2 regions of the Paenibacillus sp. FSL K6-1330 genome follow, and region 2 is predicted to be linked to the other one. Evidence: a T-box and tRNA genes for the amino acid it is inferred to sense, from the RefSeq annotation. Region 2 holds a T-box; the other holds one or more tRNA genes.
The links. A T-box is a leader RNA that pairs with one kind of tRNA and senses whether it is charged. The one in region 2 lies ahead of NYE54_RS08665 (valine--tRNA ligase), so its partner is inferred to be a tRNA-Val.

Region 1 (3,415 bases), 480 kb from region 2:
CTTTCATTGGCAAGACCGGAATCATGGAATTTGTGGAGCAGCAGCGGGTATACGAATTGTAGTTCAATATAGATGAATAGTTTATGAGGGTTCCCGGGAACACTAATTCCGGGAGGCGATCTATATGGATAATACACAACAAGAAATCGTAGGCGTCCGTAAAAATGGCGACGGCGACATCATCGAACTGAAGCTGGATAACGGTAGTGTCGTGGACTACAAGACTGCACAACAGATGGCCAAGAATAAAGAAATCAAAAACGTGAACGTATTCCGTGGACGTGACGGAGATGAACATCTTCGTTCCAATGCGGATGGCGATCCCAGCAACAACCTGGATAATATGCCAAACTTTTAATTCATGCCTAAAAAGACCTCGAATCGATACTCGAGGTCTTTCCTTTTTAGAACGATGGGATCATCAGCCACCTTATAGTTAAGAAGATGCCTACAGTTCCTTTTTCATACGAACATGGGGAATGCCAGCATCATCAAACGGCTCGTCCGAAATCGTCTCATACCCCAGCTTGCGATAAAACGCCTCCGCCTGCACCTGCGCATCCAGCACGGAATACTGCAGTTTCAATTCACGCGCCTGCGTTTCCAGTGCCATCATCAGCACACGCCCTATCCCTTTGGATCGGAATGGCTTACGTACCGCAATGCGCTGCATTTTGGCGGAGTCCTTATTGTAATAGGTGATACGTCCAGTTGCCGCGTACTGTCCCTCCGACTTGATCAGGACATGATGTGCATCGGAGTCCAGACGATCGTAATCATCAATCTCCAGGTCAATCGGAACCTTCTGTTCAAGCACGAAAACATCCTTCCGGATATCCAGCGCTTGCTGCAACTGCTCTTCGGTTGATACATTTATGATTTCTGCTGCCATTTCAACACCTCTTTATGTAGAATCAATTCCTTGTAATATCGCAGATCGAGATATTATACAAAATAATCATTTTCCTGTATAGTATAAGCTAACGTTTTTTTGAAAGGAGCATTGCCTTTATGGGCATGGGAACCACGATATTTTGGGCTGTTATCATCTCAGCCATCATCATCTACCCTATCTTTTGGGCGATTAAAAAAGGTTATTCCCGCAAATGGGATGAGGAATAGCATCGGCCGTTTTACAGCAAATCGCCAGCTTGCCTGCCGGCGGTTTGCTCTGCTCGCTGTTCGAGCAAAAGGTAGGGATATTGGTATGACCGATTTGTTATAGACGTTGCTGCACCCATTACGGGTGGAGATCGCGTAAGGTATCCACCGAATCCATCGGGGATACCGGCTCCAGTGCTCCGCTTCCCTGCTTAGAATATACGTCCTGATCTATCGAACGTCCGTAAACATCAAGCATTACAGGCGCCGCAGGCCCATGTAGCGGCTCCAGCTGCACCGACGTTCTCTCCGAGATACTGCAACCGCTCCCTAGTACAGATACCCCCAGCAACGAGAGCACCAGACTGGCTCGATTAAAATGATGGGATTTCCCACCTGCCATGCCATTCACACTCCTCCATTGGCATAATCATGCTGTATTTAGTCTGAACCGGAATGTGATTTTTTATAACGAGAAAACCATTGACAGCCACACTGTCTGCTGGTAATATATGAATTACCTTTTTAAATATTTCATGATCTGTTAGCTCAGCTGGGAGAGCACTATCTTGACAGGGTAGGGGTCAGTGGTTCGAGCCCACTACAGATCATAATCGAAAACCCTTGATGCCATTGGCTTCAGGGGTTTTTCATTTTCTAAACCTATTGTCTATTTGGGTTGACCGAGATTCTCAGCCATATTCGTTCCGTCAGGAAGCATGCGTTCCCCTTCCTTTCCCGGGTCTCCAGGACAGAATATTATGTTCATTAAACACCCGAGGTTTTCCAGTCTCCAGACACGTTGCCCGTATCCGATGATCCCGAATACTGTGTATCTGTATTTTCCGTTGGGTGATATTCCCTTTCCTGTCTTCATATATGATTTCTATGGTTTGCTCTAGGTAATTCTTAAACATCATGCCACCACCTCTAACCAGAACGTTTGTTTGTATTATATGCAAACATTCGTTCTTTTAGCAATGTCAATTTTACCCTGACTGCACTTGATTAAAGGAGGACGCAGCAATTTATAAATCCTGGTCATGATGACTACAGTTTAATTTGCATGATCATGCTTTGTTGATGTTGATAGTAAAAGAAAAATCCGGCACCTAGTAGGTACCAGAATTCAATAAACAGAATAATAATGGATTCATATTTAGAAAGGTTATTTCAAGAGCTCTTCGGGTGTATCACCACTATACACAAAAACAGGACTTGCAGTATTAACAAAGAATACAGCTACCACCGTAAGAGCAGATGCGATAAATGAAAATAAGCCATGCTTAGATTTGTTGATTACCGACACTTGACTCACCTCCCTTCAAATGAATTAGGCTCAGTGCCTGGATAAAGAATACTATGGATAACGTTGGTGATTGAATGAGAAAGTTCACCCCAACAATAATACAGCTAATTAGACGAAGTTTAGGATAATGTTTTCTTGGTATTCTTGATTGCTTGGCAATCTTACTAGGGGCAAATAAAACGACTAACAAAAAACTTAGGATGTTCAAAATTTGTGTAGGCAGTTCGCCTAAATCAACAAAAGACACTGCAGTAAACAAAGCAGTAGTAATAACAATACAACCAGCGCCAGTCTTAACGTGGATTCCTCCAGAGAACTGTCTTAGCAGTGCAAAACCGATCAAACCTGTAATAGCCTGCTTCATATGTCCGGTATAAATGGATATTAATAAAGTAAATGTAACAATAAATAGTATATTTAATAGAATTGCGATCGCATGCTTTAAAACTCCAACAGATGAAGGGTGTTCAGGCACTTGTCGTTTAATGCCTTCCGATATCCAAAGGGCGGCTCTTTCAATCACTAATTGTCACTCCTTTGATTGGATCGCATAAAATAAGAAAATACCAAAAGTTATACCAAAAAAGAGAAGAAGAAGCCATAACCGATTAAGATAAAATAATATCGCCAATAAGATCAAAACGACTACGATGAGGGAGATTAGTAAGATGTGCTCAAATTTAATACGCAACTTTTCGAGATCATATGTAAAACCTATTGCAAACTTATACATAATCCAAGAAATGAGTAAACCCGTCACTGACGATAATAGCTGAAGTACATAGCCATCTACTTCATTGTTGTGTGTAGCTTCGATTGAGCCATACAATGATAGCATGTAAAAGGCCTGAATTAGAGCATAAAACATATACCCCAGAATGGTACATATCGCAGACCAGATAACTGGGATCTTAATAATGGCAGAAAACAAGAAAACGAAGATCAGCACGGTAATGAGAGGGGCGAGAAAATCCAATTGAAGCTCGTTGCGCATAACGAAACTTT
Region 2 (3,415 bases):
GACGTGGATTTGTTATCTAAGCGCAGCTTGAACATTACAGGGGTTCTGTCGCTCAAAGGAATTCAGGCGGCGGCTCCGGGAGCCCGTGACCAAGTATGGGCCAATGAGGAATTCACAGTGGTACATGCTCCTGAAGCGACAGATTATTCGAACGGGGAGCAGCAGTTCGCAGCCAACCCGTATGACCAGTTTCAAGGCGGAGCTAACACTGACGCGAATTCGGCTTCACCTTCTTACTTCAACGAGGCTCAGCCCAAAGCCCAAGAGTCCGGGACGGATGCACGCACACAGCAGTACCTGGCATCCTGGGCGCAGTACGAGAACCAAACTCGGGATTCACAGGCCTCGGACAGCACCCTAAGCATTTCCGGTGCGACTGAAGCCCGGGATACAGTCGAATATGCCTTACATAGCGAGACGGAAGCTCAGGCAGCTGAGCCGTCGATTCCAAGTGTATGGCAATTCGAACGGGCAGCCTCCCAGCCGGAGCCGGTGCAGGAAGATTCAGCAGCCGGTTTCCCTGGTGTCACTGAGCGTAAGGGCGAAGAAGTTGAAGCCGTACCGGTGCTGGAATCACCGGAAACGGAGGAAACCCAGCCTGTTTTTGCTGAGGAAGCAGTACCTTTGGAGGATATGGATGATATAACGGAGGAGGTTACCGTTAAAGTTGAAGAGGTTCCGACCAAACCGGAGTTAAAGGTGGCCTTCAACTCGAAGAACAGCAGCACAAACAGCACATCGGGTGTAGGCTTATCTTCATTGCTTCAATCGAGCAGAACGGTTCAGGATCAAGCCGCTCGGGACGAGGAAGAAGAGGCGGAGGAATTGGTTGATTCGGCTTCGGCCGAGGATGTGGAGTGGAAGAGTCTGTTCCTGGGTAACCGCCGCGAGGAAACGCCGTTCCGCAAGGTCCGGATGTGCATTGTACAGCGTGAGGAGACACTCGACGTGATTGCCGAGCGTTATCAACTGACGCCGCGGGAGCTTTTGTTATATAACCGCATGTCCGAGCAGAATGTGGAAGAAGGACAGGTATTATACATTCCCCAGTAATCGGTGGGGGGAGCAATTGCGTAAGAAAAAGCAGGTCAAGGTAGGACATCCTTGGCCTGCTTTTTGTTTGGCGGGGGTTTGGTTAGGAGAAGAGTGGGATGGGACGAGCTGGGGCTTCCTTTTACAACGTATAAGATTTATTTGGATCGACAGGTATGATGTCTAAATCGTTCGGAAACACTCGAAATATTGACTATATGCAACAACCACGGTATATTTGAATAGAATATGTACATGTATTTCATAAGCTAGAACAACGTTGAACGGGAAGAGTAGGAAGGTATGGCCTTCAGAGAGCGGAATTGCTATTTAAGCGCTGTGAGATTCCGCAGGAACCAGCTTGCCGAAGTCGCCCCGGAGTTGCGGACTTGAGATAGAGTAGGGATCGATTCTACCCTGATTAGAGTTCGCCGGCCGCAGCCGTTACCTGCGTAAAGTGTCGTGCTGATCGTAAGCCTTTCATGTTCTTCATGGGAGGACACGATGGATGAATCATGTAAGCACGAAACAAAGGTGGTACCGCGAGAGAACAGTCTTTCGTCCTTTGAGGACGAAGGGCTTTTTTTGTTTCATGCCAAACATGGATATCCATGGCCACCCCGTAGGCTAAAACAATTCGGGTTGGCAAAACTGATTAATAGTATCGGAGGTACGAAAATATGGATCAAAAACAAAACCAATCCCAGTTAGAAATGCCGACGACGTATGATCCGAAGGCAGCCGAACAAAAATGGTATCCGTACTGGAAGGAAGGCGGCTTTTTTGAAGCTGGCAAACGACCGGACGCGGAGCCGTACACGATTGTTATTCCTCCACCAAACGTTACGGGAATGCTTCATATCGGCCATGCCCTTGACTTTACGCTGCAGGATATCCTGATCCGCGTAAAGCGGATGCAGGGCTATGATGCGCTGTGGCTGCCAGGCTCTGACCATGCGGGCATCGCTACGCAAACGAAGGTTGAACAGAAGCTTCGCGAAGAAGGCGTTACCCGATACGACCTGGGACGTGAAAAATTCCTGGAGAAAGTGTGGGAATGGAAGGATCTATATGCGAATACGATTCGTGACCAATGGTCCAAGATCGGCCTGTCCCTCGATTACTCCAGAGAACGTTTCACGCTCGACGAGGGGTTGTCGGAAGCGGTTCGGGAAGTATTCGTCAAGCTCTACGATAAAGGGCTCATATATCGCGGAAAACGCATCATCAACTGGGACCCGGCTGCTCGTACGGCGTTGTCCGATATTGAAGTGGAGTACAAAGAGGTCAACGGCCATTTGTATCACTTGCAATACCCGCTGAAAGACGGCAGCGGCTCCATCACCGTAGCAACGACCCGTCCGGAGACCATGCTTGGCGATACGGCGGTAGCCGTTCATCCGGAAGATGAACGCTATAAAGACATGATCGGCAAGACATTGGTCCTGCCTATTGTCGGCCGCGAGATTCCGGTTATTGCCGATGAGTATGTGGAGAAGGATTTCGGCAGCGGAGCGGTTAAAATTACGCCGGCGCATGATCCGAATGACTTCGAGATGGGTATGAGACATGACCTGCCGCAAATCACCGTGATGGATGAATCCGGAACGATGAATGAGTTTGCCGGCAAGTACCAAGGTCTTGATCGGAGCGAATGCCGCAAGCAGATCGTAAACGATATGAAGGAATCTGGCGTACTGCTCCGCATCGAAGATCATGTCCATCAGGTTGGCCATAGCGAAAGATCCGGCGCAGTGGTCGAGCCTTATCTGTCCACGCAATGGTTCGTTAAGATGCAGCCGCTTGCGGAAGCAGCCGTGGATGCGCAGAAATCCGGCAAGGGCGTTAACTTCGTGCCTGACCGGTTCGAGAGAACCTACCTGCACTGGATGGAGAATGTCCGCGATTGGTGTATTTCCCGTCAATTGTGGTGGGGCCACCGGATTCCGGCCTGGTATTCCGAATCCACGGGCGAAGTGGTTGTTGCCATGAATGAGGAGGAAGCGCGCGCGAAGCTGGGCAAGGACGATCTGAGACAAGATGAGGATGTGCTGGATACCTGGTTCAGCTCCGCATTATGGCCGTTCTCGACCATGGGCTGGCCGAATCTGGACAGCGAGGATTTCAAACGTTATTATCCGACAAGCGTTCTCGTAACGGGTTATGATATTATTCCGTTCTGGGTATCGCGGATGATTTTCCAAGGGCTTGAATTTACGGATCAAATGCCGTTCAAAGATACGCTTATCCATGGTCTGGTCCGGGATAGCGAAGGCCGCAAGATGTCCAAGTCGCTCGGCAACGGTATCGACCCGCTCGAGGTTATTGAACAGTATGGCGCAGATGCCATGCGTTATATGATATCGACCGGAAGTACGCCGGG

Region 1: it encodes a tRNA-Val, which carries the amino acid that the T-box ahead of NYE54_RS08665 (valine--tRNA ligase) is inferred to sense. The anticodon was not compared.

Annotation. Positions count from the first base shown of each region.
Region 1 is NZ_CP150269.1:2,438,235-2,441,649, reverse strand. It holds gene NYE54_RS10965 (MBL fold metallo-hydrolase) at 1-62, shown strand, start outside; gene NYE54_RS10960 (DUF3892 domain-containing protein) at 125-358, shown strand; gene NYE54_RS10955 (GNAT family N-acetyltransferase) at 449-892, opposite strand; gene NYE54_RS10950 (hypothetical protein) at 1,241-1,504, opposite strand; tRNA gene NYE54_RS10945 (tRNA-Val) at 1,640-1,712, shown strand; gene NYE54_RS10940 (hypothetical protein) at 1,812-2,018, opposite strand; gene NYE54_RS10935 (cyclic lactone autoinducer peptide) at 2,270-2,350, opposite strand; gene NYE54_RS10930 (accessory gene regulator B family protein) at 2,388-2,933, opposite strand; gene NYE54_RS10925 (hypothetical protein) at 2,940-3,415, opposite strand, start outside.
Region 2 is NZ_CP150269.1:1,960,242-1,963,656, forward strand. It holds gene NYE54_RS08660 (LysM peptidoglycan-binding domain-containing protein) at 1-1,053, shown strand, start outside; T-box leader at 1,304-1,601, shown strand; gene NYE54_RS08665 (valine--tRNA ligase) at 1,713-3,415, shown strand, end outside.